2 regions of the Cellulosimicrobium sp. 4261 genome follow, and region 2 is predicted to be linked to the other one. Evidence: riboswitches for the same ligand, from Rfam matches in the RefSeq annotation. Region 2 holds a riboswitch; the other holds the start of a gene.

Region 1 (15,705 bases), on a different contig from region 2:
CGGTGCATGACCTCGTTGAGGAGGGTCATGGACGCGTCGACGGGCGCGCGGCGCGCGGGGCCGTGCTGGTCCGGTCGCGTGTCGGTCACGGCGTCTCCTTCGTCGCGGGCCCGGGCCGGTCGGTGCGGGCGGCGCGGTCGTGCAGGACGAGCGCCCGGGTCTGCAGCACGTACTGCGCGCCCGCGAGCCAGTACAGGCCCACGCCCCACCAGGTGAACGCCCATCCGGTGACGGCGGCGATGTCGCCGAGCCAGCCGGGCATCTCCGCGAGCAGCAGCAGCGGGAACGCGTACAGCAGCGCGAAGGTGCCCGCCTTGCCCGCGAAGCTCACGGGCAGCGGCCCGTAGCCGTGGCGGGCGAGCAGCGGCAGGAGGCCCGCGAGGAGGAGGTCGCGCGCGACGATCGCGACGACGAGCCACACGGGCACGACGTCGCGCCACGCGAGCCCGAGGAGTGTGACGAGGATGAAGAGACGGTCGGCGGCGGGGTCGAGCATCTGCCCGAGGCGGCTCACCTGGTTCAGGCGGCGCGCCAGCACGCCGTCGAGCCAGTCCGACGCGCCGGAGACCGCGAGCACGAGCAGGGCCCACACGTCGTCGCCGCGCACGATGAGCACCGCGAACACGGGCACGAGGAGCAGCCGCAGGAGGCTGATGACGTTCGGGACGGTCAGGACGCGCGAGCTGACCTGCTGCCCTGCCGTCACACCCACCGCCCCGTGCTCACGTCGCGCCGTCGCGGCGACCTGCCGCGCGCGACCATCCTACGTACCGTGCCCGGTGACCTCGGCCCTCATTTCCGGGCGCGGCGACCGGGTGGGCCCGAAATCACCCGCTTCGCCCGGTGCCCGGGGTCGGTGGTGCGTCGGCGGTGCGGGTGCGGGTGAGGGACGTCACCGGCCTCGGGCCCGCGGCCTGCCCGCACGCTCCGGTACGATGGGTGCACCTCTGGAGTTCGTCGCTCGTCCCGCGTGTGTCCGTGAGAGTGGCCGATCCCCCCTGATCTCCCCGATCGTGGTGGTGGCCGGCCTGGTGTGTTCGGGAGTGCGACCTGCGAGAACCGACCCGGTGACCGCACGCCACTCCACACCCCGAGACGAACGGTCCTCACCCTTTCATGACTGCTGACGTCGTCGTGCCCGCGCACGCCCTCGACCACTCCACCGACACCTCCCCCGCCGTCGCGGAGCAGACCGCTCCCGCCGGCCCCGTGTTCTCCGACCTCGGCCTGCCGGCTCCCCTCGAGCGCGCCGTCGCCGACCTCGGGTTCGTCACCCCGTCCGCGATCCAGGCCGAGGCCATCCCCGCGCTCCTCTCGGGCCGCGACATCACCGGCGTCGCACAGACCGGCACCGGCAAGACCGCCGCGTTCGGCCTCCCGCTGCTCGCCGCGATCGACCCCACGCTGCGGCGCGTGCAGGCCGTCGTCCTCACCCCGACGCGCGAGCTCGCGATGCAGGTCGCCGACGCCGTCGAGTCGTTCGCCGCGCACCTGCCGAAGGTCGACGTCGTCGCCGTGTACGGCGGCTCGCCCTACCAGCCGCAGCAGCGGGCGCTCGCGGCCGGCGCGCAGGTCGTCGTCGGCACGCCCGGGCGCGTCATCGACCACATCGAGCGCGGCACCCTCGTGCTCGACGACGTGCGGTTCCTCGTGCTCGACGAGGCCGACGAGATGCTGCGCATGGGCTTCGCGGAGGACGTCGACACGATCTTCTCCCGCGCGCCGCGCGAGCGTCAGGTCGCGCTGTTCTCCGCGACGATGCCCGCCCCGATCCGTCGCGTCGCGAACGAGCACCTCACCGACCCGGTCGAGATCGCCGTCGCGCGCCAGTCCTCCACGGTGACGAGCGTGCGCCAGACGTACGCCGTCGTGCCGTTCCGCCACAAGACCGGCTCCCTCGTGCGCGTCCTGGCCACGTCCGACGCCGAGGCCGCGATCGTGTTCACCCGCACGCGCGGCGCCGCGGAGGAGGTCGGGTCCGCGCTCGTCGAGCGCGGCATCTCCGCCGCGACCATCTCCGGCGACGTCGCGCAGAAGGAGCGCGAGCGGATCGTGGAGCGCCTGCGCTCCGGTGCGCTCGACGTCCTCGTCGCGACCGACGTCGCCGCGCGCGGCCTCGACGTCGACCGCATCGGCCTCGTCGTGAACTTCGACCTGCCGGGCGAGCCCGAGGCGTACGTGCACCGCATCGGCCGCACCGGGCGCGCGGGCCGCACCGGCGAAGCCCTGAGCTTCGTCACCCCGCACGAGCGCGGGCGCCTGCGCGCGATCGAGCGCACGACCCGCACCCCGCTGCAGGAGATCGAGATCCCCTCCCCCGCGGACGTGTCCGCGCACAAGGTGCGGGCCCTGCTCGGGCAGGTCCCCGCCCGCCAGGAGGCGGGCCGCCTGTCGATGTACGCCGACATGGTGCGCACCTTCCTCGCCGAGCACGACGTCGACCCCGTCGACCTCGCCGCGGCCATGGCGGCGCTCGCGGTCGGTGACGACGGCCCTCGTGCCCGCGAGGAGCAGGAGCGGTTCGAGGCCGAGCGTGCTGCGGCGCGCGAGCAGGCGAAGACGCGTCGCACGGAGCGCACGGGTGAGCGCCCGTCGCGCGGCGACCGTGCGTCGGGCCGGCGCGAGGGCGACGGGACGCGCGGCATCCGCCGCGACGCCGTCGGGACGCGCTACCGCCTGTCGGTCGGCCACAAGGACGGCGTGATGCCCGGCGGCATCGTGGGCGCGCTGACGAACGAGGCGGGCCTGGCCGGGTCGGACGTCGGCAAGATCGACATCTTCCCGTCGTTCTCGCTGGTGGACATCACCGCACCGCTCGACGCGGTCACCATGGACCGCATCTCGCGGGCCCGGGTCGCGGGCAAGGCGCTGCGCATCCGTCTCGACGAGGGCGCGCCCGCGTCCCGCGGCCCGCGGGCCGGCCACGGGCCGTCGGGTCGTCGTGACGAGCGTCGTGACCGCTTCGACCGTGCCGACGACCGGGGCGAGCGCAAGCCGCGCCACCGCGCCGCGTTCTGACCCGCACCTGCCGGCGGTAGACCCGCCCGCGCACGACGACGGCCCCCGGATCTCCACGATCCGGGGGCCGTCGTCGTCGGTGCGGGGGTGCCCGAGGCGGGCACGGGAGCCGCGCGCCTGCGGCGGTCCTTACTCGCGGGCCTCGCCGTGCGCCTGGACCAGGGCGGCGAGGCGACGCGACTCCGCCTCGCCGCGGGCGCCGTCGGCCCGTTGGATGCCCATGACGGCGAGCGTCGACCCGTCCGCGAGGTCGAGGCGCACCCAGGCGTCGCCCGAGCCGAACCGCACCGACACGATCTGCGGCCACGCGAGGCGGCGCGTGTAGATGACGTTGCGCACCCGCAGGCCCTCGCGCGTCGGGACCGCGTGCACGCCGCCCAGGCGCCACAGCAGCCACGCCGCGAACAGCGCGAACGCCGCGATCGACAGCCGGTTCACCCACGACGTGCCGAGCGGCCCCGTCGCGGACAGCCCCACCACGACGCACCCGCCGACGACGACCACGCCCGTCGCCCACGCCGACACCAGGCCGAACCTCGGCCGGAACGTGCGGTACGGGTCGTCGTCGCGGTCGCCCGGCAGGCCGGGGTCGGGGAACGGGTCGGTGCTCATGCCGCCACCGTCTCACACCCTCCGGCGGCCCACCGGGGACCAGGGCTCAGAGGCGCGAGGCGTGGATCCGGGTCACGAGGATCGCGCGCGCCCCGACGTCGTACAGGGCGTCCATGACCTGGTTCGTGCGGTCGCGGCGCACCATCGCGCGCACCGCCGCCCAGTCCCGGTCGTGCAGCGGGGACACCGTGGGCGACTCCAGGCCCGGCGTGATCGCGACCGCACGGTCCACGAGCGACACCGGCACGTCGTAGTCCATGAGGACGTACTCGTGCGCCGTCAGCACACCCTGCAGACGACGGGACAGCACCTCCACCCCCGCCGGGACGTCCTCCTCCGCAACCTTGCGCGGCCGGATCAGCACCGCCTCCGACACCAGGATCGGGTCGCCGAACACCTCCAGGCCCGCGCCCCGCAGCGTCGTACCCGTCGACACCACGTCCGCGACGACGTCCGCCACCCCGAGCTGCACCGCCGACTCGACCGCACCGTCCAGGTGCACCACCGTCGCGTCCACCCCGTGCGCCCGCAGGTGCCCCTCCACGAGGACCTCGTACGACGTCGCGACCCGCAGCCCCTGCACCTGCTCCAACGACGTGATCGTCCCCGCCGGAGCCGCGTACCGGAACGTCGACCCCCCGAACCCGAGCTGCATGTGCTCCACCGCGTCCGCGCCCGAGTCCAGCAGCAGGTCCCGCCCCGTCACCCCGACGTCGACCGTGCCCGACCCCACGTACACCGCGATGTCGCGCGGGCGCAGGAAGAAGAACTCGGCGTCGTTGTCCGGGTCCGCCAGCACCAGCTCGCGCGGGTCACGACGCTGGCGGTACCCCGCCTCGCGCAGCATCTCGACGGCGGGCTCGGACAGGGACCCCTTGTTGGGGACGGCGATACGCAGCATGACAGGACCTTCGTTCAGGGGATCGGGCAGGAAGAGGGGAACAGCAGGGACGAGCGAGGGGCGAGCGGCGCTCGCGGCCGGGAGCGGGGACGCTCACCGGCGCGGCCGCTCACAGATGCTCGTACACGTCCTGCAGGCTCAGACCCTTCGCCAGCATGAGGACCTGCAGGTGGTAGAGGAGCTGGGAGATCTCCTCCGCCGTCTTCACGTCGCCCTCGTACTCGGCGGCCATCCACACCTCGGCGGCCTCCTCGACCACCTTCTTCCCGATCGCGTGCACGCCGGCGTCCAGCTCCGCGACCGTGCCGGAACCGGCAGGTCGCGTCGTGGCCTTCTCGGACAGCTCCGCGAACAGGGACTCGAACGTCTTCACGCGCTCCAGGGTATCCGCCACCCGGACCCGGCCGGGGCGTGTCCGCCCAGCGGGCACACCCCGACCGTTCGCGTCACAGGTCACAGGTCACAGGTCGCGCAACGCCACGACCGTCGCGACCGCCGCCTCCGCCGCCTCCGCACCCTTGTCCTCGCGCGACCCCTCCAGACCCGCCCGGTCCAGCGCCTGCTGCTCGTCGTCGCACGTCAGCACACCGAACCCCACCGGCACGCCCGTGCGCACGCTCACGTCCGTCAGACCCGACGTCGCCGCCTGGCACACGTACTCGAAGTGCGGCGTCCCCCCACGGATCACCACCCCCAGCGCCACCACCGCGTCCGCACCGTGCTCCACCGCACGCGCCGCCGCCACCGGCAGCTCGAACGACCCCGGCACCCGCACCACGCTCACGTGCGACACGTTCGCTGCCGCCAACGCCCGGCGCGCCCCCGCCAGCAACCCGTCCATCACCTCCGTGTGCCAGCTCGCCGCGACCACCGTCACCCGCAGCCCCGACCCGTCCACGCTCAACCTCGGCGCACCCGCCCCGCTCATCCCTCGTCCTCCTTCGTCTCCTCGGCACCGGACCCGTCGCCCGGCCCTCCCACGGCAGTCCCGTCCGGGACCGCCACCGTGTCCAGCAGATGACCCATCGCCACCTTCTTCGTCACCAGGTACGCCCGGTTGTGCTCCCCGTGACCCACCTCGATCCGCTCCGCACCCACCACCTCGATGCCCGACGCCACCAGACCCGTCACCTTCGCCGGGTTGTTCGTCAGCAACCGCACCCGCGACAACCCCAGGTCCGCCAGGATCGCCGCCGCCGCCCCGTACTCCCGCCGGTCCACCGGCCACCCCAGCTCCAGGTTCGCCTGCACCGTGTCCAGACCCGCGTCCTGCAGCTCGTACGCACCGATCTTCGCCAGCAACCCGATGCCGCGCCCCTCGTGCCCCCGCAGGTACACCACCGCACCGCCCTCCGCCGCGACCCGCACCATCGCGGCCTCCAGCTGCGGACCGCAGTCGCACCGCAACGACCCGAACGCGTCCCCCGTCAAGCACTCCGAGTGCACCCGCACCACCGGCACCCCCTCCGGCCCGACGGCGCTCGCGGCCTGCGCGCCCGCGTCACCACGGTCCGACGCGCGAGCCGGACCCACCGCGGGAACCAGCGCCACGTGCTCCGCCCCCGTGCGCAGGTCCCGATACCCCACCACCCGGAACCGGCCGTGCGCCGTCGGGAGCTCTGCCGAGGCGGTGCGGTGCACCCGCCGCGCCAACGCCTCTCGATCCGGCACCTCCGCGGCCACCGCAGGCGCCGGGTCGTGCACCCGCCGCCACGCCACCAGGTCCGCGATCGTGATGAGCACCAACCCGTCACGCTCCGCCAGCGCCGCCGCGTCCCCCAGACGCATCATCGTCCCGTCGTCGTGCACCAGCTCCGCGATCCCGCCGACCTCGCCCATCCCCGCCAGGCGCACCAGGTCCACCGCCGCCTCCGTGTGCCCCGCACGGTGCAGCACACCCCCCGGCACCGCCCGCAACGGCAGCACGTGCCCCGGCCGGATCAGGTCCACCGGACCCGACGCCGGGTCCGCGAGCACCCGCAACGTCCGCGCCCGGTCCTCCGCCGAGATCCCTGTCGTCACCCCCGTCGCCGCGTCCACCGTCACCGTGTACGCCGTGCGCCGCGGGTCCTGGCTGTGCGGCACCATCAACGGCAGCTCCAACGCGTCCGCCCGCGCCGCCGGCATCGGCGCACACAGGTACCCCGACGAGTGCCGGATCGTCCACGCCACCCACTCCGCCGACACCCCCTGCGCCGCGAACACCACGTCCGCCTCGTTCTCCCGGTCCGGCGAGTCCGCCACCAGCACCGGACGCCCCGCCCGGATCGCCGCCAGCGCCTCCTCCACCGACCCCAGCCGCACGCCCTCCGGCACGGCGGCGCTCGCGGACCCCGCGCCCGTCACGACGCGCTCCCGGGGACCACGCCCGACACGAGCAGCCGCTCGACGTACTTCGCCAGCACGTCGACCTCCAGGTTCACGCGGTCCCCCGGGACCAGGCCCCGGAGGACCGTCGCCTCGAGAGTCGTCGGGATGAGGGATACGCCGAACGTGTCGTCGTCCACGTGCGTCACCGTCAACGACACCCCGCTCACCGCGATCGAACCCTTCTCCGCCACGTACCGGGTCAGACCCGCAGGGGCGGAGAACACCAGGTCGTCCCAGCGCTCCCCCGGCGCGCGGCTCACGAGCGCGCCCACACCGTCCACGTGCCCCTGCACCACGTGACCACCCAGCCGCGCGTCCGCCCGGACGGCCCGCTCCAGGTTCACCGGCGACCCCGCGACGAGGTCACCCAGCGCCGTGCGCCGCAGCGACTCCGGCATGACGTCCGCCGTGAACGACCCGTCGCCCCCGAGGCTCGTGACCGTCAGGCACACCCCGTTCACCGCGATCGAGTCGCCCAGGCCTGCGTCCGACACGGCCAGCGGCCCCTCGACCGTCAGCACCGCGTCCTCCCCCTCGCCGCCCGGGAACCCGATACCCCGGACCCTCCCGATCTCCTCCACGATCCCCGTGAACATCAACCCACCCGTCCTTCCACGCTCTTCCTGGACACCACCAGCGCGTCGTCCCCGACGCGCCTCACCTCCACCGTGCGGAACCGGTGCGCGTCGGCGATCGTCGCCACGCCCAGCCCGTCCACCGCCCGTCGACCGCTCCCCAGCAGCACCGGGGCCACGTACGCGTGCAGCTCGTCCACCGCACCCGCGGCCAGGAACGCCGTCGCCAGCGTCGGACCGCCCTCCACCAGCACGTGCCGCACCTCCCGCTCCGCGAGCCTCTCCAGCACCTCACCGACGTCCCGCGTCAGCACGTGCACCAGCTCGCCGCCCGCCGCGCGCACCCGCGCCGTCGGCGGGATCCCCCGCAGCCCGACCACCACCCGCATCGGCTGGTGCTCCGCCAGACGCACGGCGCTCACGGGGTTCTGCGCTGCGGTGCGCGAGGAGTCGTGGGTGCGGACCCGCGCGGTGAGCGCCGGGTCGTCGGCCAGGAGCGTGCCCGTGCCGACGACGATCGCGTCGACCTCCGCGCGCACGCGGTGGGCGTGCTCGCGCGCCGCGGGCCCGGTGATCCACCGGCTCGTCCCGTCCTCGGCGGCGACGTAGCCGTCGAGCGTCGTGGCCGTCTTGAGCGTCACGTACGGCGTGCCGCGCCGGACGGCCGTGAGCCACACGCGCAGGAGCTCCTCACCCTCTGCGGCGCGCAGGCCGCGCACGACGCGCACCCCTGCGGCACGCAGCCGGTGCGCGCCGCCCGTGGCGACGGGGTTCGGGTCGTCGACGGCGAGCACGACCTCCGCCACGCCCGCCGCGACGAGCGCGTCGGCGCACGGGCCGGTACGACCGGTGTGGGCGCACGGCTCGAGCGTGACGACCGCCGTCGCGCCCGTGACGTCGACGCCGCGCGCCCGTGCGTCGGCGAGTGCCGCTGCCTCCGCGTGCGGCGTCCCTGCGCCCCGGTGCCACCCCTCGGCGAGCACGGGCCGCGGGTGCGGGTCGAGCGAGCCGGGGGGCGCGCCCTCAGCCACGGGTGCGCCGGCCGGTGGGCCCAGCAGGACGCACCCGACGCGGGGGTTCGGCCCGTGCGCCGGTCCTCGGGCAGCCAGCGCGAGCGCGCGCGCCATCGCGGCGTCGATCGTCAGGGTGCGGGGGTGCTCGCCCATCGTCCTCCTCCCGGGCACGGGCGCTCCGGGGTGAGGGCGGGCGGCGGGTCGAGCCACGAAGGCCCGACGGCGTCGCTCACCACGGCGAGGCCGCCACCTCGCGACGGGTGCACCGACGGGTCGCCGGAGCACCACGCGCCGAGGCGTGGCCGCGCCGCACGTGCTTCCTCCCATCCGGACTTTCACCGTCGGTCCTGGAGTTCCACCAGGTCAACCGCGCGTGGGCGCGGGTCGCGGACTGTCACCGCCGGCTCGGAATTGCACCGACCCCGGAGCACGTTCGTGCGTACTGCGTTCTGCAACCGCCGATGGTACTCCGGTATCCCCTGCGACAGGGAGGTCGGTGGTCCGTCGAGACGTCTGCGGCCCGAGGCGAGGGCGGCTTTCCCGACAGGTGAGCTCTCCCGAGCCGCGGGTCTCCCCGCGTCGACGCCCGGTCTTCGGTGCTGGTTGGTGAGTCTCACGCGGTCGGTGGGTGGAGGGATATGCGCTTGGCACACTATTTTTTCGGAGACAGAGAAGGGGCTCTCCCCGCGGAGAGCCCCTTCCTCGCTCCCGGATCAGTGGGCGTGCGCCGACGACTCCGCCAGCTCGCGCAGCGCCTGGATCTCCGCCGGCACGTTCTCTGCCCCGTACACCGCCGACCCGGCGACGAAGACGTTCGCCCCCGCGTCCGCAGCCCGCTCGATCGTCGTGCGCGACACTCCCCCGTCGACCTGGATCCACACGTCGAGGCCCGACTCGCTCACGGCCTCGCGCGCCCGCCGGATCTTGGGCAGCGTCCCCTCGATGAAGGACTGCCCGCCGAAGCCCGGCTCGACCGTCATGACGAGGATCATGTCCACCTCGGTCAGCAGGTCCAGGAAGGGCTCCACGGGCGTGGCAGGGCGCAGCGCGACCCCCGCGCGGGCTCCCAGGCGCCGGAGCTCGCGAGCGAGCCGCACAGGGGCAGCAGCGGCCTCGGCGTGGAACGTGACCGACGCCGCGCCCGCCTCCGCGTACGACGGCGCCCAGCGGTCCGGGTCCTCGATCATGAGGTGCGCGTCGATGGGGACGGGCGACACCTGCGCCAGGCGCTCGAACACCGGCAGCCCGAGCGTCAGGTTCGGCACGAAGTGGTTGTCCATGACGTCGACGTGCGCGTAGTCCGCCGTGGCGATCGCGTTCAGGTCGCGCTCGAGGTTCGCGAAGTCGGCGGACAGGATGCTCGGTGCGATGAGGGCTGCCATGCGCCCCAGCCTAGGGGCGCGGGCCGGCGCCCGGCGCTCGTACCCTCGTCGCGTGAGCGACCTCCCCTCCCCCGCCCCCGGTCCGATCCCCGCCGCGTTCCCCCTCGCGCCCGACCGACCCGTGCCCGTGCCCGCCGTGACGGTCCGCCCGGCGACGGTGCACGACCTGCCCCGCGTCGCCGAGATCGCCGCCCCGTTCGTCCGCGACACGTGCGTGACGTTCGAGGAGGAGGTCTGGGACGTCCCGGCGTGGCACCGCAAGCTCGACGACGTCGCTGCGCGCGGCCTGCCGTTCCTCGTCGCCGAGGTGGAGGGTCCGGCCGAACCGGGCTCCCCGCGCGGCACCGTCGTCGCGGGCTACGCGTACGCGTCCGCCTGGCGCCCCAAGCCCGCCTACCGGCACACCGCCGAGGACACGATCTACCTCGACCCGGCCCACGCCGGGCGCGGCGTCGGCACGGCGCTGCTCGCCGCGCTCCTGGAGGCGCTGGCCGCCGCGGGGGTCCGGCAGGTCGTCTCCGTCGTCGCCGACGTCCCCGAGGCCGCCGGGTCGCTCCCGCTGCACCGCCGCTTCGGCTTCGTCGAGGCGGGTGGCCTGACCGCCGTCGGGTTCAAGCACGGCCGCTGGGTCGACACGATCCTGCTCCAGCGCTCGCTCTGATCATGTCGACGCCGCTGCGCGACGACCGGCCCAGGTGCCCGTCGTCGCGCAGCGGCCGACCAGGCGGTCCTGGTGGGTGGAGCGGGCGGTCCTGGTGGGTGGGGGGCACGCGGACCCGCCACGACCACCTGCTCGGCGCGAGAGGAGGCCGTGCTCAGGCGACCAAGCCGCGGCGGAGGTCGGCGGTGCGCCGCTCGACCGTGCGCCAGGCGTGCCGGCTCACGCCGGGGTGGGCGTCGCGGTCGATGTCCGCGAGCGCCGCGAGGAGTCCGTCGAGGGTCTGGGCGACGACGCGCTGGGCGCGTCGGCGGGGCAGCCCCCAGGTGGCGCCCTCGGTGACGAGGTGGTCGGTGGTGAGTCGGTCCATGTCGCGTTCGCCGGCGACGTCCATGGCGAAGACGCGGGAGGCGTGGTCGTGGTGGAGGTGCATGGCGATGTCGTAGGCGGGGGCGAGGCGGACGGTGCCGTCGGCGTGGCGCAGGACGGAGATGTTCTTGGCGTGGGCGTCGGTGTTGCCGAGGGCGAGGTTGAGGGTGGTGAGGGCGAGGAGGGGGTCGGGGCGGGTGCCGTCGTCGCGCAGGGTGCGGGCGATGGCGGCGAGGGAGGGGAAGCGGCGGCCGTGCTGGAACTTGCGTTCGGGGTCGCGGGTGTTGATGCCGAGGGCCTGGGCGGCGTCCTCCTGGTGGAGGCGTGCGGTGCCGGTGGGTTCGTCGGGGTCGGGGACGCGGTCGTAGCGGGTGACGACGATGGCGCGTTCGCCGTCGAACTCGGTGACGTGGGCGTCGACGGTGGTGAGGCCGATGCGGCGGGCGAGGTCGAGGGCGGCTGCTTCGGTGTTGACGAGGTCGGCGGTGGGTGAGTCGGCGGGGCGGGCGACCTTGAGGATGTGGGTGGTGGGTGCGGAGCCGTGGGGTCGGGCCCAGCCGTGCTCGTCGTGGAGGAGGGTGATCTTGGGTTCCATGCCGGGCAGGGAGCTGGTGAGGTGCTCGCTGCGGCCTTCTCCCCCGCTGCGTGCGACGGCGGCGTGCAGGAGTCGTGCGACGGCGGCGTCGTCGAGGTGTTCGGGGGTGCCGGGTGCGGGGTGGGCGTGGCCGTCGGGGGCGAGGAGGACGGCGCCTGCGGTGTCGTGGCCGTAGTGGACGAGGAAGGCGAGGGCGTCGTCGGGGTCGATGCCGGCGTCGATGGCCATGGCGTCGCGGGTGCGGCCCTCGGGGAGGAGTCCGTCGAGCCAGGCGGCGACGCGGGCGGGGTGGGGCGGGGCTTCGTCGGGCGGGGTGATGGGCAGGAGGTGGGACAGGACCCGGGCGTCGTGCCCCCAGCGGTCGAGGGCCTCGGTGGTCCAGGTGAGGCTGACGCGGGGGGTGCCGTCGGTGGTGCGGGTGCTGGTGGGTGCGAGGGTCGCGACGGGGGTGCCGTAGAGCCAGGCGGTGACGGTGGTCATCGGCGTTCCTGGAGTCGCAGGTCGACGTCGAGGGTGTCGAGGAGCTCGAAGAGTCGTTGGACCCAGAGGTTCTCGACGCCGTTCTCGAGCTCGGAGAGGTATTGGCGGGTGATGCCGAGCTCGTCGGCGACCTGGGCCTGGGTGAGCCCGCGGGCGCGGCGGACGCGGCTGAGGTAGGCGCCGAGGTCGCGGGGGCTGCGGGGGGTGGTCCAGGTGTCGGTCATGCTCGCTCTCCTGCCGTCGGGTGCGCTGCCATGCTGCCCGCGTCAGGATTCCCTGGCACGCAGCGCTGTCAGGTTACTCCGACACCCCGGCGTTGTCGAGATATGCCGACACCTCGACCGGTGGCGCGGCGCTCATGCCGTGCGGCGGAGCAGCGTCAGATGCATGGCGTCGGTGCCGTGGACGTGCGGCCAGAGCTGGACGTCCTGACGATCCCCGAGCTCGACGTCGTCGCGCACCTCGGGGCGCACGACGTCGCGCACGACGGCCGGGGCGTCGAGGACCTCGACGTCGTCGCGGCGGCGCAGCACGTCGGCGACGACGACCTGGGTCTCGGCGAGGTGGGGCGAGCACGTGACGTACCCGACCACTCCCCCGGGCCGGACGGCGTCGAGCGCGGAGTCGAGGAGCTCGCGCTGGAGCCCGGTGAGGGTCGCGAGGTCCGCCGGGGTGCGGCGCCACCGGGACTCGGGCCGGCGCCGCAGGGCACCGAGGCCCGTGCAGGGGGCGTCGAGGAGAACGCGGTCGTACGCGCCCGGCTCGTCCTGCCCGACGGCGCGCCCGTCGCCCGTGCGCACGGCCTCCACGGCGTCGGCGGGGACGGCGGCGAGCGCCTTCTCCACGAGGCGCGCCCGGTGCGGCTGGACCTCGTTGGCGACGAGGCGTGCCCCACGCTCGGCCGCGAGCGCCGCGAGGAGCGCGGCCTTGCCGCCGGGGCCGGCGCACAGGTCGAGCCAGCGCGCGTCGTCGCCGACGGAGCCGGGCTGCGGTCCGGTGAGCGGTGCGGCGGCGAGCGCGAGCGCGACGAGCTGGCTGCCCTCGTCCTGGACGCCGGCGCGGCCGTCGCGCACGGCGCCGAACGCGGCGGGGTCGCCGCCGTCGAGGGTCAGCGCGGTGGGTGCCCAGCGGGCGGGGGTGACGCGGTCGTCGCCGTCGGAGAGCTCGTGGGGGTCGGCGAGGCCGGGGCGGGCGACGAGCGTGACGCGGGGGGCGTCGTTGTCGGCGGCGAGGAGGGCGTCGAGCTCGTCCACGGGGCGCCCGTTGCCGGCGAGGGCGTCACGCAGGGCGCGGGCGATCCACACGGGGTGGCTCTGGGTGGCCGCGAGCGCCGCGAGGGGGTCGGGGGCGTCGTCGGCGAGGGTGGTGAGCCAGTCGTCGAGGGGGGTGCGGGCGACGCGGCGCAGGACGGCGTTGACGAGCTGGGCGCTGCCGGCGCCGGTGCGTTCGCGGGCGAGGCCGACGGTCTCGGAGACGGCGGCGTGCTGCGGGACGCGCATGGCGAGGAGCTGGTGGGTGCCGAGGCGCAGGACGTCGAGCACGGGCGGGTCGAGGCGGCCGAGGGGGCGGTCGAGGCAGTGCGCGAGGATCGCGTCGTAGCGGCCGCGCAGGCGCAGGGTGCCGTAGGCGAGCTCGGTGGCGAAGCCGGCGTCACGTCCGCGGATGCCGCGCTCGCGCAGCAGGGGTGGCAGGACGAGGTTGGCGTAGGCGTCGGAACCGTCGACCTGGCGCAGGACGTCGTACGCGACGCCCCGTGCGGGGTCGGTGCCCTTGCGGCGCTGGGAGGGTGCCGCAGAGCTGCGGTGGGCCTCCCCGCGGGAGCGGGCGGCGCCGCGCTGGCGGCCGCGGGCGTCACGGCGGGCGTCGTCCCCGCCGCCGGACGCGGCCCCCGCCCCTGCCTCAGGGCGCGCCTTCGAACGCGCGTTCGAGCGCTCGCCGCCCCGTGGCTCGGCACCGTTCGAACGCGTGTTCGACGCCACGTCGTCCCGACGTTCCGGACGCCCGCTCCCGTTCGAACGTGCGTTCGATCCGCGCGGGGACCGATCGCGGCGCTCGGCGCTCATCGGGCGGTCTCCGCACCGAGGACCGTGGTGTCGTCGAGCCGGGCGCCACGCGCCCAGTCGGCGGCGGGCATGTGCCTCTTGCCCACCGGCGCCACCTCCCCGAGCTGGACGGCGTGGGTCGCGGTCCCGACGAGCACCTCCTTCTTGCCCGCACGCACCTGCCCGGGAGCGAGGTCGACGACGTCGCGGCGCGGGGTGACGGGGCCGAGCCCCAGGCGCGCGGGCGTGCCGTCGGCGCCGGGCAGGGTCGTCCACGCCCCGGGGGCCGGGGTGCAGCCGCGCACCAGGCGGTCGACCGCGAGCGCCGGGTGGTCCCAGCGGACCTCGGCGTCCGCGGTCGTCAGCTTGGCGGCGTGCGAGACGCCGTCGGCGGGCTGGGGCTGGGGGCGCAGGGTGCCGTCCTCGAGGGCGTCGAGGGTGGCGACGAGGAGGTCCGCACCGGAGACGGCGAGGCGGCCCAGGAGGTCGCCCGCGGTGTCCCGGGGGCGGATGGTCTCGGTCGTGGTGCCGAGCGTGGGGCCGGAGTCCAGTCCCTCCTCGATGAGGAACGTCGTCGCCCCGGTCACCTCGTCGCCCGCGATGATCGCGCGCTGCACGGGCGCCGCGCCGCGCCAGGCGGGCAGGACGGAGAAGTGCAGGTTGACCCACCCGTGCCGCGGCACGGCGAGCACGTCGGGGCGCAGGATCTCCCCGTACGCGACGACGGGCGCCACGTCGACGTCGAGCGCGGCGAGGCGCGCGAGGAACTCCTCGCCGCGGGGCCGGTCCGTGAGGACGGGGATCCCCGCCTCCTCGGCACGCACGCGGACGGGGCTGGGGGTCAGGCGCCGTCCGCGGCCCGACGGCGCGTCGGCGCGCGTGAGCACGGCGACCACCTCGTGGCGGGAGTCGAGGAGGGCGTCGAGGGACGGGACCGCGGTATCCGGGGTCCCCGCGAACAGCAGGCGCATGGGCCCGATTCTAGGTGGCCGGGCAGCGCGGCCGACCCGGGAGCGGCCCGGTGCACGGGTCGGGCGCCCGGTGTGCGCAGGCGACCGGTCCAGGCGCGGGCGTCAGCTCGCCAGCGTGGCGACCGGCGGGAACGCGGGGTACGTCTCGTCGTCCACGGGGGCCAACTCCAGGCAGCTGGGCCGGTCACCGTCCACGAACAGCAGCAGGAGGAAGCGCTCCGTGCCCGCCTCCAGCACGACGCGCGGGCCCTGCGCGGGGACGGGACCGGCGTCGTCGCCGAGGTCGATCGTCGGGCAGGACCCGCACGCGCACGTGCCGTGCACCCGCACGGCGTCGACCTGGGCGAGCCACCGCCGTCGGTCGGCCGCGTCCTGGTCGGGCGCGACGGCCTCGTCGCGGCACCCGTGACGGAGCATCCAGACGAGGACGTCGCGCTCCGGGGCCGTGAGCGCGCGCGGCACCCCGGCACCCGTCACGACGCGGCGCCCATCACGACCCCGAGCCCTCGGGGCCGACCGGCACGCCCAGGTCGCGCAGCGCGGCGCGCAGGCCGACCGTGCCGTCGAAGAGGTGGGTGCGCAGCCCGAGACGCGCGGCGGCCTCGACGTTGGCCGGGCTGTCGTCGGTGAACAACGTCCGGACCGGGTCGAGACCGAACCGCTCGACCGCGAGCGCGAAGATCGCCGGGTCGGGCTTGGCCAGGCCCTCGCGCCCCGAG
Region 2 (15,705 bases):
CGAGGAGGTCGTCGTACGACGCGCCCTGCTGGGGCTCGGTGAAGATGCGCAGGTCGATCTGGGTCATGCCGTCACCCTGCCACACCGCGCGCCCGCCCCCGCCCGCACGACGCCCGCTCCGCGAGGTAGGACGTGCGGTCACGAACGAGGACGCGCGGAGCTCTACCTCGCGTCCGGACGTCCTACCTCGCGGACCACGACGGACGCGGTGCGGTCAGTCGGTCAGAGGGACGAGGTCGAGCTCCTGGAACTCCGCGACCTCGGGGACCCATCGCTCGGCGACGAAGCGGCGGTGGTCCGGGTGGGCGTCGTACGCGGCGTACGCGGCGTCGTCGTCGAACACCATCGAGAACTGGAACGTCAGCGGGCTCTTCGGGCTCACCTGGCGCGAGACGGTGAAGTCGCGGACACCGGGGACCCCGGTGAGCGTCGCGCGGGCGGTGCCGAGGAACTCGGCCTCCTCCGCGCTGTCGGCGGGGTGGACGAGGCGGAAGGCGACGGTGTGCTGGATCACCTCGCCACGGTAGACGGGGCACGTGACCGGCGCCCGCTAGTCTCGCCGCGTGCGCATCCTCTGGCGTGACGTCGCGAGGTTCTTCGACGAGAGCGTCGAGGGGCGCCTGCCGGACGGGTACGTGCGCGGCAGCCGGGCACCCGACGGGGCGCGGCTCGTCGAGCGGTACCAGGTGCTCGGCTGGCCGGTCGAGCGGGACGGTCGGCCGTGGGGCGGCGGGGCACCCCGTCGCGCCGCGGACCACGAGCTCCCGGCGGTCCTCGTCCGGCCCGACCCCGGCGTGTCCGTCAACCTGTTCCTGTGGCCCGACGACGAGATCACCTTCGACGTCGATGCCCGAGAGATCCACGACCAGCGCACCCTCGACGCGGTCTGCCGCTTCCTCGCGCAGACGGGCCGGGCGCTCGCCACGGACGTCGATCTGTGCCCGGAGGGGACGACCACGCCGTTCGTGCGATACACCCGGCAGGCGGACAGCGTGGGCCGCTGTCCCTAGGCTGGCGACCATGCGCGTGAGCACCGTGATCCTGCCGATCTACCCGTGGCGTGAGGGCCGGGACGTGTGGCGGTCCGCCGACGACCTTGGGTTCCACGCCGCCTACACGTACGACCACCTGTCGTGGCGGTCGTTCCGCGACGGCCCGTGGTTCGGCGCGGTCCCGACGCTCGCCGCCGCGGCGGGCGTCACCGAGCGGGTGCGGCTGGGCACGCTCGTGTCGTCGCCGAACTTCCGGGAGCCGGTGACGTTCGCGAAGGACGTCATGACGCTCGACGACCTGTCGGGCGGACGCGTGACCGTCGGCCTCGGCGCGGGGACGACGGGCTTCGACGCGACGGTGCTCGGCGGCGAGCCGTGGTCGGCCCGGGAGCGCGCCGACCGGCTGCGGGACTTCACGATCCTGCTGGACCGCCTGCTCACCGAGCCCGCCGTCACCCACGAGGAGGGGCACTACCGGGCGCACGAGGCGCGGACCATCCCGGGTCCCGTCCAGTCGCCCCGGGTGCCCTTCGCGATCGCCGCGACCGGCCCGCGCGGGCTGCGGCTGGCCGCGCGCTACGGGCAGGCGTGGGTGACGACGGGCGACGGCCGCCTCGGGGACGACGCGACCCCGGCGCAGTCGCGCGCCGCCGTCCGCGACCAGGTGGAGCGTCTCGACGCCGCGTGCCGCGACGCCGGTCGCGACCCGGGGTCGGTAGAACGCATCCTGCTCACGGGTTTCACGCCCGACCCGGCGCTGGATTCGGTCGACGCTTTCGTCGAGACGGCGCACGGCTACGCGGAGGCCGGCATCACGGAGATCGTCGTCCACCGACCCATCCCGGGCACCCAGTTCGCGGCCGACGAGCGCGTGTTCGAGCAGATCGCGACGGACGGCGCCGCGCAGGTCGCCGGGCTGTAGGGCGCGAGGCCGTCGCGCCTCGGCGCTGACGGGCTAGAACAGGACGTCGAGCACGAACCGGACCGGGGCGGTCACCGTCTCCCACAGGACACGCCCGGCCGACCTCTGCTCGAGGCGCGCCAGGCGTGCGGAGAAGACGGCGGCGGCGATCCCCCCGAGGACCGCGGCACCCAGGCAGACACCCACGAGCCACGGCGGCAGGTCGACCAGGTAGCCGACGAGCGACAGCACGGCGGCGACCCCGCCCAGCACGAGGCTGATCACGAGACCCCATGCCCCGGCGGGGTCGAGCTCGGGGCCGCTGGGCGCCTCAGGGGTGTCCTCCACGCGCACAGTGTGCCGCACCTCTCCCCCGTTCTCTCGGTCACATGGAACCTCTCGGGGCGTCGCTGCGTGTCAGAGACAGAGGGCCCGCGACACATGTCGTGCGAGGGCTCACCGGACCGGGACGCGAGGAGGCGACGTGCGCAAAGCACCGGCGGGGTGGTACGCGGACGCACCGGGCTCGGGGAGCGAGCGCTGGTACGACGGCGCGTCGTGGACCGACCGGACGCGCGACCGCCGGGCGCGGGACGACGTCGGACCGTGGCGGCGGGTCCTCGTGCTGGGGTCGGTCGTCGTGCTCGTCGTCGCCGCGCCGCTCCTGCTCGCCGTGCTCGGCTGAGGCCCCGCGCGCCGGGCGAGCCGTGCGCCACGAGACCCGTCAGCCGAGCGGCCCCCGCACCCGGTAGGTCATGTGGGTGACCTGGGACGCCGCGCGGACGGCGACGGTCTCCAGCGCGAGGGGCGGGACGCCGTCGAGCACGCGGTCGCCGTGGCCGAGGACCTGGGGCACGACGTGCAGCCGGAGCTCGTCGAGCAGCCCCGCCGTGATCACCTGGTTGATGGTCGCAGCCCCGCCTGCGATGGCGACGTCCCGGTCCCCCGCCGCCGCCCGCGCCTGCGCGACGGCGGACCCGATGCCGTCGGTGACGAAGAAGAACGTCGTCCCGCCCTCCATGACCAGCGGCTCGCGCGGGTGGTGCGTGAGCACGAACACCGGCGCGTGGTAGGGCGGCTCCGGGCCCCACCAGCCCCGCCAGCCCGGGTCCCACTCCCCTCGCCCGGGCGTGAACATGTTCCTGCCCATGACGAACGCTCCCGCGTCGACGATCGCGGCGATCTCGGCCGCGTTCTCGTCGGCCGTCTCGAACATCCACCGGTGCAGGTCCACGCCCGCGCCGAACGGGTGCTCCTGCGTCTGGTCGGGGCGCGAGGAGTACCCGTCCACCGACACCGCCACGTCGCACGTCACGTTCCCCATGCCACCCTCGCCCTCCGCGGTGCGCGACCGCCGTCGTCCGTCCTGCCGACACGTCCGACCGTCCCCGGCCGCGGAACTCATCGCCCACGCCGAGCCCGCGGCGCGCGCCGGGGTCAGCGCGGCGCGGGCGATTCCTCGGTGGCGATGCGGAGGGCTGCGACGAGCTCCCGGTACAGCTCGTCGGTCGCGAGGAGCTCGGGGTGCGTACCCCGTGCCCGGACCCGCCCGTCCTCCATGACGAGGATGACGTCGGCGTCGATGACCGTGGACAGGCGGTGCGCGATGGTCACGACGGCGCGGTCGCGGGCCAGGTCCTCGATGACGGCGTGCACGGCGGCCTCGGTGAGCCCGTCGACCTGTGCGGTGGCCTCGTCGAGGAGCAGCACGTCGGGCGCGTGCAGGACGGCGCGCGCGAGGGCGACGCGTTGGCGCTCTCCACCCGAGACGGTCGTCCCGACGAGCGACGTGTCGAGGCCGTCGGCGAGCGAGCGCACCTTGGCCTCGAGCCGGACCTGCGCGAGCGCGGCCCACATCGCCTCCTCGGTCGCGGCGGGGTCGGAGAGGCGCAGGTTCTCGCGGATGGTGCCCGGCACGACGGGGGTCTCCTGCTCGACGTACGCGAAGCGGCGCCGCACGTCGTCGAAGGTCAGGTCGTCGTAGGGGACGCCGTCGAGGAGGATCTGCCCCGACTCGGGCTGGAGGAAGCGCAGCAGGAGCGAGAAGGTCGTGGTCTTGCCCGCCCCGGACGGGCCGACGATCGCGACCTGGCCGCGTGGGGGTACGTCGAGGTCGAGGTCGCGCACCACGGGCTCGCCGCCCGGGAGGTAGCGCGCGGTGACGCCGCGCAGCGACAAACGCGGCGCGTCGTGGGGAGCCACCGTGCCCGACGCCGGGCCCACCCCGGCAGGACGACGCGCGGCGGGGTCGTCGTCCTCCTCCGGCTCGATCGCCTGGACCTCGCGGATCCGGCCTGCGGCGGCGATCCCGGCCTGGAGCTGCGTGACGTTCATCGTCAGCCCCGTGACGGGCTCGACGATCTGGAACGCGTAGAGCAGGAACGCGACGAGGCTCGACACGGCCAGCAGACCCTGGTCCACGCGCCACGCGCCGAGCGCGAGGATGACGATGATCGCGAGCTGGATGCCGCCCCCGGCGATGCTCCAGGCGACCGCCTCGGTCCGCACGGCCCGCACGCTGTGGCGCGCGGAGTCCTGGGCGTCGTCGAGCACCCGGTCGATCTGGCGCCCCTCGGCGCGGCTGGCCTTGATGGTGCGGATCGCGCGCAGCCCGCCCTCGAGCGTGCCGCCGAGGCTGCCGAGCGACTCCTGCGCCTTCTCCTGCGCCTTGGCGATGCGGGGCATGAGGGCGCCGACGAGGACGCCGATGACGACGATCGCCCCGAGGGTCGTGCCCAGCAGGACGAGGTCGAGCACACCCATGAGCACCACCGTGCCGACGAGGGACACCGCCAGGTTCACGAGGTTGACCAGGCTCGACGACGCCGCCTCGCGCAGCAGCACCGTGTCGGAGGTGACGCGCGTGACGAGCTCGCCCGTCGGGCGGCCCGTGAGCGCGCCGATCCGCGCGCGGAAGAAGCGCCGCACCATGGACGACCGCGCGTCGAGCACGACGCGCTCGGCGAGCGTGCCGAGCAGGATCCACTGCCACAGCCCGAGCACGAGCCCGACGAGCAGCAGCCCGACGAGCGTGAGCACGGCCGGCGTCAGCGACGCCCCCGTGCCGAGTGTGTCGAGCACCCACTTGGTGACCATCGGCGTGGCGAGGGTCGCGGCCGTCGTGCCGAGACCGAGCACGAGGCCGAGCAGGAGGGTCCGGCGGTGCGGGCGGACGAACTGCCACAGCACCGCGAGGCGCGGGAGGAACGGGCGGGGCGTGCCGTCGGGAGGAGTCGGCGAAGCCTCGGGGCCGCTGGGAGCGGTCGGGGACATGTCGTCAACCATGGTTGACATCCTCTCTCGTGTCAACTGTCGTTGACGCGGTGCGGGCGGTCGCGCACCGGAGCGCTCGACACCCCTAGTGGAACACGATTGTTCCACGAGTGACAAGCGGCGTTCCGCGACGACGAGGGCTATCGTGGGCCGCGTGACGGCACGAACGAGCGCGCGGGGCACCCCTGCGGCCACGCCCTCCCGAGCGGCTCCCGACGCGCCGCCCCCGAGCGGCACCCGCACCCGCACCCGGCGCGCGATCCTCGACGCGGCGGTCTCCGTGCTCAGCACGGACAAGTCCGCGTCGCTCGCCGACGTCGCGCAGGCCGCCCAGGTGGGCCGCACGACGCTCCACCGCTACTTCCCCGAGCGCGCCGACCTCGTCGAGGCGATCGGCGCCGAGACCGTCGAGCGCACGCGCGCGGCGATCGCCGCCGCCCGGCTCGACGACGGGCCCCCGGCGTCCGCGCTGCGCCGCCTCGCCTTCGAGTACTTCGACCTCGGCCCCTGGTACATGGTGCTGTTCACCGAGCTCGCCGACGCCGAGTCCGCGTTCTGGGCCGAGGCCGAGCAGGCCGAGGAGCCGGTGCGGGAGCTGCTGCGCCGCGGGCAGGAGGCCGGTGTCGTCGACGACCAGCTCAGCGTGGCGTGGATCGTCCGCACGCTGTGGTGGATGCTGTTCAACGCGTGGTCCATGGCCGACGACGGCGAGATCTCGCGCGCCGACGCGCTCCGCATGGCCGTCCGCAGCATCGAGGGCGTCGCCCTCACGCGCGAGGCCCGCGCATGAGCGCCGGACCGGGGCCGGCACCCCGCCCCGGCCTCGGCGAGCGGATGCGCCGCTGGTGGCAACGCGCCGACGACGTCCGGACCGGCGTGCGCTGGGCGAGCGTCGCGACCGTGCTCGGCGGGATCGTCGTCGCGGTCGTGTGCCTCGTGCTCGTGCTGCGCGGCCGCGTCTGGGCCTGGGTCCCCCTGGTGGTCGCTGCCGCCGTCGCGCTGCGCGAGGTCCGTTACCTCCAGCGCGCCGCCCGGGGCGGCAGGCCCCGGTACCAGGAGAACGCGCCGCGCTGACCGTCGTGCGGCGGGGTGCACCCACCGGGCCACGAGGAGCACGCGCTCGTCATCCGGAGGTCGCACCCCGGTGGGCCGCAGGATCCACCGGACGGGCGACGCGCCCGAGGTGCGCCGCGGGGAAGACTGGCCGTACGGCGCCGGTCAGCGGCGCCGGCCAACCTCCGGAGGCGCACCGTGACCCCCACCCCCGCCCGGGACACCGCGTTCCCCGCCCACGACGGCTCACCCGAGCAGCCGTCCACCCACGCGGCCGCGCGCGGCCTGCGCTTCACCGCGCGCCGCGCGTCCCGTGCCCGACGCCGGGGCGCCGCCCCCGCGCGCCGGCCCGCCGTCCCCCCGGTCGAGCGGGCGAACGGCTGGGTCGTCGCGCTGGCCGTCGCCGCCGGCGCGGTGCTCTTCTCGACCCTCGCGATGAAGGCGTTCCTCGGCGGCTGACCCACCCCGGCCCCCGAGGCGCCCGCTGCGGGGCGACCCGGTTCAGAGCCGCGGGTCGACCGGCTCCGACTCCAGCGCCAGCACCGCGAACACCGGCTCGTGGACGCGCCAGGTCGGCTCGCCGCGTGCGACCCGGTCCAGCGCCTCCAGACCGAGCGCGTACTCGCGCAGCGCGAGCGAGCGCTTGCGTCCCAGCGACCGCTCGCGCAGGCGCTCGAGGTTGCGCTCCTCGGTGTACTCGGGGCCGTAGATGATGCGCAGGTACTCCCGACCGCGGACCTTGAGGCCGGGCTGGACGAGCCCGCCGCCCTTGCCCGGCGCCCCGCGCCGCCGCACGAGGTTGGCGAGCGGCTTGACGACCATCCCTTCTCCCCCGGTCGCCGTGAGCTCCTCCCACCACGTCGTGCCCTCGGCGCGCGACGCGTCGTCGGCGAGGTCGACGACCACGCGCCGCGTCGCCCGGAACAGCGCCGGGTCCGCGGCGACGAGCGCGTCCGCGACGCCGAGGTGCCACAGGTGGTCGCGGTCGGCGTACGTCGCTCCCGTGATCTCCGGCGAGCCCGGCCTCCCGGCCGTCCCGCTCGCGAGCACCTGGAACGGGGCGACCTGGACGCCTCGCAGCGGGTCGGCGCCCGCACCGTCACCGACCGGGCCTGTGCCCGCAGCACTGGCCGCGCCCGTGTCCCAGCGGTAACGCCGGTACGCCTCGACGAAGAGCCCGGCGTCGGTCGCGCGCCGCGCCGTCCGGCGACGGAGGTCGCCCACGTCGACGCCCCGCGCCTCGGCCGCGGCGAGGGCCCCGAGCGCCGCGGGCATGACGGCTCGCGCGGCCGCGCCGACGCTCGCGTACTGGTCGCGCAGGAGCTGGTCGGCCTTGAGCGACCACGGCAGCACCTCGGCGTCGAGCAGGACCCAGTCGGCACCGAGCGCGTCCCACGTCCCGGCCGCCTCCAGGGCCGCGGCGACCCGCGCGAGGAGGAGCTCCGTCGTCGAGCCGTCGAGGAACGACCGCCCGGTGCGGGTGTGGACGGCACCGGGCGCCTCGATCCCGAACCGCTCGGCGACGACGCGGGAGCCACCCGGCCCCGAGTCGCGCGCGACGAGCAGGACGGCGCGCGACCCCATGTGCTTCTCCTCGCACACCACGCGGTCGACGCCGTCGCGCGCGTACGCGGCGAACGCGCCGTCCGGGTGCTCGAGCAGGCCGGGCAGCGTCGAGGTCGCGACCGGGCTCATCGTCGGCGGCAGGTGGAGCAGCAGGCGCGGGTCCACGGCGAACCGGCTCATCACCTCGAGCGCCCCCGCCGCCTGCTCCTCGCTCACGGTCACGCGCCCGTGCGTCGCCGTCTCGACGCCGCGGCGGCCGAGCACGTCCGTGACGCTCAGCAGGTCGTCCGCGCGCGCGGGCGCTCCGTGGCCGGCCGCGCCGTCGGGCAGGAAGGGGCGCGCCGGCGCGTAGTACTCGCGTGCGGCCGGCACCTGCACGACCTCCTTCTCCGGGTAGCGCAGGGCGGACAGCTTCCCGCCGAAGACGCACCCGGTGTCGAGGCACATCGTGTTGTTGACCCACTCGGCCTCGGGGGTGGGCGTGTGCCCGTAGAGGACCGTGGCGCGGCCGCGGTAGTCGTCGGCCCACGGGTAGCGCACGGGCAGGCCGAACTCGTCGGTCTCGCCGGTCGTGTCGCCGTACAGCGCGAAGCTGCGCACGCGGCCCGACGCGCGGCCCTGGTAGGACTCCTTCAGCCCGGCGTGCGCGACCACGAGGCGGCCGTCGTCGAGCACGAGGTGGGACACGAGCTCGCGGCAGTACGACTCGACCTCGCGCCGGAACTCCTCCGGCTCCTCGGCGAGCTGCGCGAGCGTCGTCTCGAGGCCGTGGGAGACCGTGACGTCGCGCCCGCCGAGCGCCCGCACGAGCTTGTGCTCGTGGTTGCCCGGCACCGCGAGCGCGTGCCCCGCACGGACCATGCCCATCGCGAGCCGCAGCACCCCCGGGGAGTCGGGCCCGCGGTCGACGAGGTCGCCGAGGAAGATCGCGCGCCGGCCCTCGGGGTGCGCGGCGTCGACGGGCCGGCCGGCGTCGTCGCGCACGACGGCGTAGCCGAGCGCCCCGAGCAGCGTCACCAGCTCGTCGAGGCAGCCGTGCACGTCGCCGATCGCGTCGAACGGACCATGCTCGTCGCGACGGTCGGTGAGCAGGGGCGTGCGCACGATGCGCGCCGCCGCCACCTCGTCCGCCCCGCGCAGCACGTGCACGGTGCGGAAGCCCTCGCGCTGGAGGCTCTTCAGCGACGACCGCAGCGCCGCGCGCTGGCGCTTCACGACGTGCGCGCCGAACCCGCGGTCCGCCCGCGCCGCGTTCCGCTCCACGGCCACCTTCTCCGGCACGTCGAGGACGATCGCGACGGGCAGGACGTCGTGCGCGCGGGCGAGCGCGACGAGCGACACGCGGGCCTCGCGCTGCACGTTCGTCGCGTCGACGACGGTGAGCAGGTTCGCCTCCAGCCGCTTGGACACGATGGTCTCCAGGACCTCGAACGCCGCCCGCGTGGCCGCCTGGTCGTTCTCGTCGTTCGACACGAGCCCGCGGCACACGTCCGACGACACCGTCTCGTACGGCCCGAAGTGCTCGCGCGCGAAGGTCGACTTCCCCGAGCCGGACACGCCGACGAGCACCACGAGGCTGGACGCGGGCACCCGCAGCTCGCGCGTCGGGGTCGGGGTCGAGGTTGTGGTCGGGGCCGGGGTCGGCGTCGCGCCCGTGGTCGGGCTCGCGCTCTCGGTCGCCTGCCCGGTCATCGGGTCTCCTCCGTGGTCCGTGCCGCGGCCGGGGCCCGCGCGGCGTCGGGCGACGCCGCGTCCCCGACGAGGGTCAGCACCGCCATCTGGGTGGGCGCCCCGACGTCGGGGGCGAGGGGGCCGACGTCGCGCAGCTCGACCGCGTACCCGTAGCGCTCCCCCGCGGCGTCCGCCCACGCGCGCAGCTCCGCGCGCGTCCACTCGAACCGGTGGTCGGGATGGCGCACGAGCGCGCGCCCGGGCCCGTCCAGCAGGTTCGGGTAGTGGACGTTGTACTCGGCGTTCGGCGTCGTCACGACGACGGTCCGCGGCCGGGCGTGGCCCAGCACCGCGGCCGTGAGCGCGTCGAGGCGCGACGGGTCGACGTGCTCCACGACCTCCATGAGCACCGCGGCGTCGAACCCCGCCACCCGGTCGTCGACGTACGTGAGCGACGACTGCACGAGCCGCACCCGCTCGCGCTCCGCGTCGCTCGCCTCGTGCAGGCGCAGGCGCGCCGCCGCCCGCTCGAGCTCGCGCGCCGACACGTCGGTCCCGAGCACGCGCGTGAAGGTCCGGTCCGCGGCGAGGCGGCGCAGGAGCGCGCCTTCGCCGCACCCGAGGTCGACGACGGTCCGCGCCCCGGCGTCGTGCAGGGCGGCGAGCACCGCGTCGGCCCGCTGCCGCGCGAGCGGCGGCTCCGGCGTACCCTCGGCGTCGCCCGCCGTGACGGCGCCGGCCCGCGTCGGGGCGCCCTGCGGGCCGACGTCGGACGACGCGACGGCGCCGGCCGGCGTGCCGGCGGCGGGTGCGGCGTCCTCCTCGGGGACGTCCCCGTCGAGCGCGGCGAGACGCGCGGTGGCGTCCTCGACGTAGCGGCGCTGGTGCGCGAGGTAGCGGCGCAGGATCTGCGCACGCTCCGGGTGGTCCGCGAGCCAGCCGCCGCCCGCGCGCACGAGCTTGTCCACCTCGTCGGTCGAGACCCAGTAGTGCTTCGCGTCGTCGAGCACGGGCAGCAGCACGTAGAGCTGCGCGAGCGCGTCCGCGAGCCGACGGGTGCCGCGCAGGCGCAGGTCGACGTAGCGCGACGCGCCCCACGCCAGCACCGTCGGGTCGAGCGGCTCCGCCGTCGCCGTGACGCTCCAGCCCAGCGGCTCGAACAGCCGGCGCGCGAGGTCCGCACCGCCGCGGCACGGGAGGGACGGCAGGTGCACGTCGAGCGGGATCGGGGCGTCCGCGAGCGCCGGTCGTGCGTCGCACCGGCCGCTCATCGCCGTCGCGAACACCTTGCCGAGCGCGACCGCGACCATCGACGACGCGGCGTACGGGCGGTCGTTCACGTACTGCGCGAGCGCGAACGCGTCGCCGCCGCCGAACCGCTTGTTCCGCACGATCCCCACCGGGTCGACCTCGAGCAAGAGCGCGGCCTCGCACCGCTCCGCCGTCGCCTCGGGGTAGAAGACGTGCGCGCGGCCGACGGGAAGGTCGAACACCTGCGCCCGGTCCGGGTGCTTGTGCAGCAGGTAGCCGAGGTCGGTGGCGTCGTCGAGCGTCCCGGGGGACGCCGTCGCGGCGAGGGTCACGAGCATGGCCGCCATAGTGCCACCCGGCGGGGCACACGGCACCGGGTTTGTGGACGACCTCCGGGCCTGTGGACGGCCGTCGTCTCACCCGCCCCGGCCGTCGACGCGGGGGCCATCCCGGGTCTACCGTCGAAGCACGGGCGCCGCTGCCACGGCACGCGCCCGGCCACCGTCGGACCGGAGGCCGCCCCGGGGCTCACGCCCCGCCGGCGGCCGCCTCGTCCCACACCACGACGTCGCCGGCCCGGACCGTGCCGGACGACAGCAGACGGCACACGACGCCGCCCCGCGCGTGCATCGCGCGCATCGCGCCGGGCGCGATCCAGTCGTCGAGCAGCCGGCACGGCGCGGCGATCCGCAGCACCTGGAGCTCGACGTCCCCGATCCGCAGGAACGAGCCGGGCTTCGTGGGCAGGTCGCCGTGGGTGAGCGTGACATTGCGCCGCGTGAGACCGGGGTCGATCTCGTGCCCGAGGTCCGCGGAGGCGGCCGCGAGGTCGGTGAGCGTCTGGATCGTCACGTGCCGGTGCTTCGACCCGTGGTACCGGTCGCCGACGAGGCCCCTGCCCTCCTCGGCCTCGACCGACGCGACGACCCGCGTCGGCAGCCGACGGGCCTTCGCGACGTGGATCGCGTGCACGCGGGGCTGGTCCGGCATGGCACCAGCCTCGCACCCGGCGCCGCCGCCGGGCCACCGCCCCCGGGCCGGGCGAGCGCCGGGTACCGGTGTACCGTCCGGTGCATGACCGACGTCCGCAGCCGCACCCATGCCCAGGCCGTCGACGCAGCGATCGAGCTCTTCACCCGCAAGGGCTACGAGCAGACGACCGTCGAGGAGATCGCCGACGCCGCCCAGGTCAGCCGCGCCACCTTCTTCCGCCGTTACGGGTCCAAGGAGGACGTGGTCTTCGCGGACCACGAGCTCCTGCTCGACGAGGTCGTCGTCATGCTCGCCGCGACGCGGCCCGTGCCCGACGCCGAAGGTCACCTCACGCCCGACCCGACGGTCGACCCGTACCTCGAGGTGTGCCGCGCGGCGCGGCTGGTGTTCGACCACCACGTCGGGCAGCGCGAGACCTCCCTGGCCCGCTGGCAGCTCCTCCAGCAGGTGCCCGCCCTGCGCGACCGCGAGCTCGTCACGACCCACCGCTACGAGCGCGCGTTCACGGCGTACCTGCGCGACGCGCTCCCGCCGGACGAGCGTCGCTCGACGGCGTCCATCGCGTTCGCGGCGTCCGTCGTCGCGGTGCACAACGCGCTCCTGCGCCGGTGGCTGCGCTCCCCCGAGCAGGACCTGCGCCCCCAGCTCGAGGAGGCGTTCGCGGACCTGCGCCGCGCCGCCGTCGGCCGGTACGCCGCGCCGGACGGCGCCGCCCAGGAGCGCAGCGGGGACGGCGTGCCCGCGGCGCGCCGCGTCGTCGTGACCGTGGTGGACGCGGACGCGGACGCGCAGGACGTCGCGGACGACGTCGCGCGCGCCGTCCGCGACGCCCTGGCCTGACCCCTCCCGCCCCGCCCCGCCTTCCAGTCCGTGGGACGGTGCGGTGCGAGTCCCGTGCCCGGGGAATGCGCGAGTAGCATCGGCGGTTGCAGAACGCAGTACGCACGAACGTGCTCCGGGGTCGGTGCAATTCCGAGCCGGCGGTGACAGTCCGCGACCCGCGCCCACGCGCGGTTGACCTGGTGGAACTCCAGGACCGACGGTGACAGTCCGGATGGGAGGAAGCACGTGCGGCGCGGCCGTCCTCGGCCGGGCTCTCGCGAGCCCGCGCGACGGGGCGCGGTCTCGCCGTGGTGAGCGACGCCGTCGGGCCCTCGTCGCCCGGCCCCGCCGCCCGCCCTCACCCCGGAGCGCTCGTGCCCGGGAGGACGAGGACATCCGATGGACCTGATCCACGCGCTGTTCGACGCGCAGCTGACGATCGGCGGCCAGCACCTGCTGTGGCGCGAGATCGTGGGCAACGGGTTCGGCCTGGCGTCGGCGCTGGGCGGCATGCGGCGCAAGGTGTGGGCGTGGCCGGTGGGCATCGTCGGCAACCTGCTGCTGCTCACGGTGTTCCTCGGCGCGGTGTTCGCGACGCCCAACCCCGTCAACCTGCTCGGCCAGGCCGGTCGCCAGGTCATGTTCGTCGTGGTCTCGGTGTACGGGTGGGTGCAGTGGCGCAAGACCCAGGCGCGGCTCGGCGACGCCGACGCGGACAGCCACGGCGTCGCCGTCGTGCCGCGCTGGGCGTCGTGGCGCCAGCGCGCGTTCCTCGTCGTCGCGCTCGTGGGCGGCACGGCGCTGCTGACCCCCGTGTTCCGCGCGCTCGAGTCGTACGAGCCCGTCTGGGCCGACGCGTGGATCTTCATGGGCTCGCTGCTCGCGACGTACGGCATGGCGAAGGGCTGGGTCGAGTTCTGGCTCGTCTGGGTCGCCGTGGACATCGTGGGCGTGCCCCTGCTGATCTCGGCCGGCTTCTACGCGTCCGCGTTCATGTACGTGTTCTACGGCGCGTTCACGCTCGTCGGGTTCTTCGTGTGGTGGCGCGTCAACCGCCGCGCGGCCGCCGCAGCCGAGGCGGACGCGGCAGCGGCGGGCGCGCCCGCCTGACCCGCGACCTCCCTGACCAGCCACCTCGATACCCCGTCTCGATTGACTGAGACGGGGTATCGCTGCACTATGGGAGGGACCGCCGCCGACGCCGGGCCTGCACCCCGGGCAACCGCGTCGAGGACGGTCGACCGACCGCAGCCGCCCTCCCAGGGGAGCACCGATGCCCACCACCCCGATCATGCCCGGCGTCACCGAGCCCACCTACGACCTCGCGACCCCGCTCGACCTCGACTACGCCGGCGCGTTCGCCGACGCGACCGAGGAGGACCGCGCCCACCTGCAGCGCGTCCGGCAGTTCGTCCAGGACGAGGTGCTGCCCGTCATCGACGACTACTGGGAGCGTGCCGAGGTCCCGTTCGACCTCGTCAAGCGCATGGGCGAGCTCGACCTGCTGCGCGACGGTGTCGACGTCGACGGTCGTCCGCACGTGAGCCAGCTCGCGGCAGGCCTCGCCGCCATGGAGATGTCGCGCGGCGACGGCTCCGTCGCGACGATCTGCGGCGTCCAGGGCGGTCTCGCGCTGCGCAGCATCCAGATGCTCGGCTCCGACGAGCAGCGGGCGAAGTACGCCGAGCCGATGGCGCGCGGGGAGATCCTCGGTGCGTTCGCGCTCACCGAGCCCACCCACGGCTCGGACTCCGTCTCGCTCGAGACGACGGCGCGCAAGGAGACGCGCGACGGCGTCGAGGGCTACGTGCTGAACGGCGAGAAGAAGTGGATCGGCAACGGGTCGTCGGGCCACATCACGGTCGTGTGGGCGCGCCTCGTCGGCGACGACGGCGATGGTCAGGTCCACGGGTTCGTCGTGCCGCAGGACACCCCGGGCTACACGGGCACGACCATCACAGGCAAGGTGTCGCTCCGCGCGATCTGGCAGGCGCACGTCGTGCTCGACGACGTGTTCGTCCCCGCCGAGAACGCCCTGCCGGGCGCGCGGTCGTTCAAGGACACCTCGCGCGTGCTCTTCGCGACGCGCCTCGGGGTGGCGTGGGCCGCCGTCGGGCACGCGGTCGCGTGCTACGAGGCCGCGGTCGCGTACGCGAAGCAGCGCGTCCAGTTCGGGCGCCCGCTCGCCGCGAACCAGATGGTGCAGGAGCGCCTCACCCGGATGCTCTCGACGATCACGCAGCTGCAGCTCCTCGTCGCGCAGATGACGCGGCTCGACGAGGCGGGGACGCTCACCGGCCCGCAGGCGTCGCTCGCGAAGTACACGTGCACCCGCGGGGCGCGCGAGGTCGCGGCGAGCGCGCGCGACCTGCTCGGCGGCAACGGGATCCTGCTCCAGAACCGCGTCGCGCGGCACTTCGCCGACATCGAGGCCCTGCACACCTACGAGGGCACCGAGTCGGTCCAGGCGCTCATCGTCGGGCGCGACATCACGGGCGTCTCCGCGTTCGTCTGACGGTCCCGAGGGCGCACGCCCTCCCTCCGCTCCCCGGCGCCGCTCGCCCCTCCTCGCGGCGCCGGGGCTCCTTCCTGTTCGCCCCGTCTCCTCGCCCTCCCCGGATCGGAGTCCCATGAGCACCGACGCCAGACCCCTGCCCGACGCCGCCGCCGTCACCCCCGAGGACGAGGTCACCCCGGTCCTCCTGCACGGCGCGCGCACCCCCTTCGCGCGCTTCCGCGGCGCGCTCGCCTCGCTCTCGGCGGCCGAGCTCGGCGCGCACGCGATCCGCGGCGCGCTCGCAGCCTCGGGCGTCGCGCCGGAGCAGGTCGACACGGTGATCGTCGGGCAGGTCGTGCAGGCGGGCGCCAAGCAGGGCCCCGCGCGCCAGGCCGCGATCCTCGCGGGCCTCGGCTGGGACGTGCCCACCGTGACGATCAACAAGCTGTGCCTCTCGGGCCTCACCGCGATCATCGACGCGGCCCGGCTGGTCCGTACGGGCGAGGCGAGCGTCGTCGTCGCGGGCGGCCAGGAGTCCATGACGAACGCGCCGCACCTCGTCGTCGGGTCGCGCTCCGGGTTCGCGTTCGGGGACGTGACGATGGCCGACTCGCTCACGCACGACGGCCTGAACGACCCGTTCAGCGGCGAGGTCATGGGCGAGCTCACCGACCGCGGCTGCGCGA

Evidence for each region. Region 2 has a riboswitch for FMN ahead of pnuC (nicotinamide riboside transporter PnuC). Riboswitches for the same ligand answer to the same signal wherever they lie in the genome.
Region 1: linked by a shared signal. The riboswitch ahead of ribD (bifunctional diaminohydroxyphosphoribosylaminopyrimidine deaminase/5-amino-6-(5-phosphoribosylamino)uracil reductase RibD) and the one ahead of pnuC (nicotinamide riboside transporter PnuC) in region 2 are both predicted to bind FMN.

Annotation. Positions count from the first base shown of each region.
Region 1 covers NZ_JBEPOQ010000002.1:305,580-321,284, forward strand. The annotation lists gene ABIE39_RS03665 (DUF881 domain-containing protein) at 1-89, opposite strand, end outside; gene clsA (cardiolipin synthase ClsA) at 86-706, opposite strand; gene ABIE39_RS03675 (DEAD/DEAH box helicase) at 1,117-3,018, shown strand; gene ABIE39_RS03680 (PH domain-containing protein) at 3,148-3,630, opposite strand; gene hisG (ATP phosphoribosyltransferase) at 3,677-4,531, opposite strand; gene ABIE39_RS03690 (phosphoribosyl-ATP diphosphatase) at 4,641-4,904, opposite strand; gene ribH (6,7-dimethyl-8-ribityllumazine synthase) at 4,992-5,459, opposite strand; gene ribB (3,4-dihydroxy-2-butanone-4-phosphate synthase) at 5,456-6,877, opposite strand; gene ABIE39_RS03705 (riboflavin synthase) at 6,874-7,497, opposite strand; gene ribD (bifunctional diaminohydroxyphosphoribosylaminopyrimidine deaminase/5-amino-6-(5-phosphoribosylamino)uracil reductase RibD) at 7,497-8,642, opposite strand; FMN riboswitch at 8,799-8,924, opposite strand; gene rpe (ribulose-phosphate 3-epimerase) at 9,203-9,871, opposite strand; gene ABIE39_RS03720 (GNAT family N-acetyltransferase) at 9,924-10,532, shown strand; gene ABIE39_RS03725 (HipA domain-containing protein) at 10,687-11,973, opposite strand; gene ABIE39_RS03730 (helix-turn-helix domain-containing protein) at 11,970-12,197, opposite strand; gene ABIE39_RS03735 (RsmB/NOP family class I SAM-dependent RNA methyltransferase) at 12,330-13,952, opposite strand; gene fmt (methionyl-tRNA formyltransferase) at 14,033-14,986, opposite strand; gene ABIE39_RS03745 (hypothetical protein) at 15,089-15,463, opposite strand; gene ABIE39_RS03750 (HAD family hydrolase) at 15,477-15,705, opposite strand, start outside.
Region 2 covers NZ_JBEPOQ010000004.1:36,021-51,725, forward strand. The annotation lists gene ABIE39_RS06480 (LLM class F420-dependent oxidoreductase) at 1-58, opposite strand, end outside; gene ABIE39_RS06485 (Dabb family protein) at 215-514, opposite strand; gene ABIE39_RS06490 (hypothetical protein) at 564-1,010, shown strand; gene ABIE39_RS06495 (LLM class flavin-dependent oxidoreductase) at 1,021-1,914, shown strand; gene ABIE39_RS06500 (hypothetical protein) at 1,948-2,241, opposite strand; gene ABIE39_RS06505 (DUF2510 domain-containing protein) at 2,378-2,578, shown strand; gene ABIE39_RS06510 (dihydrofolate reductase family protein) at 2,618-3,217, opposite strand; gene ABIE39_RS06515 (ABC transporter ATP-binding protein) at 3,331-5,178, opposite strand; gene ABIE39_RS06520 (TetR/AcrR family transcriptional regulator) at 5,321-5,956, shown strand; gene ABIE39_RS06525 (hypothetical protein) at 5,953-6,240, shown strand; gene ABIE39_RS06530 (hypothetical protein) at 6,418-6,678, shown strand; gene ABIE39_RS06535 (polynucleotide kinase-phosphatase) at 6,721-9,477, opposite strand; gene ABIE39_RS06540 (3' terminal RNA ribose 2'-O-methyltransferase Hen1) at 9,474-11,045, opposite strand; gene ABIE39_RS06545 (MOSC domain-containing protein) at 11,236-11,697, opposite strand; gene ABIE39_RS06550 (TetR/AcrR family transcriptional regulator) at 11,782-12,540, shown strand; FMN riboswitch at 12,648-12,771, shown strand; gene pnuC (nicotinamide riboside transporter PnuC) at 12,922-13,632, shown strand; gene ABIE39_RS06560 (acyl-CoA dehydrogenase family protein) at 13,796-15,037, shown strand; gene ABIE39_RS06565 (acetyl-CoA C-acyltransferase) at 15,153-15,705, shown strand, end outside.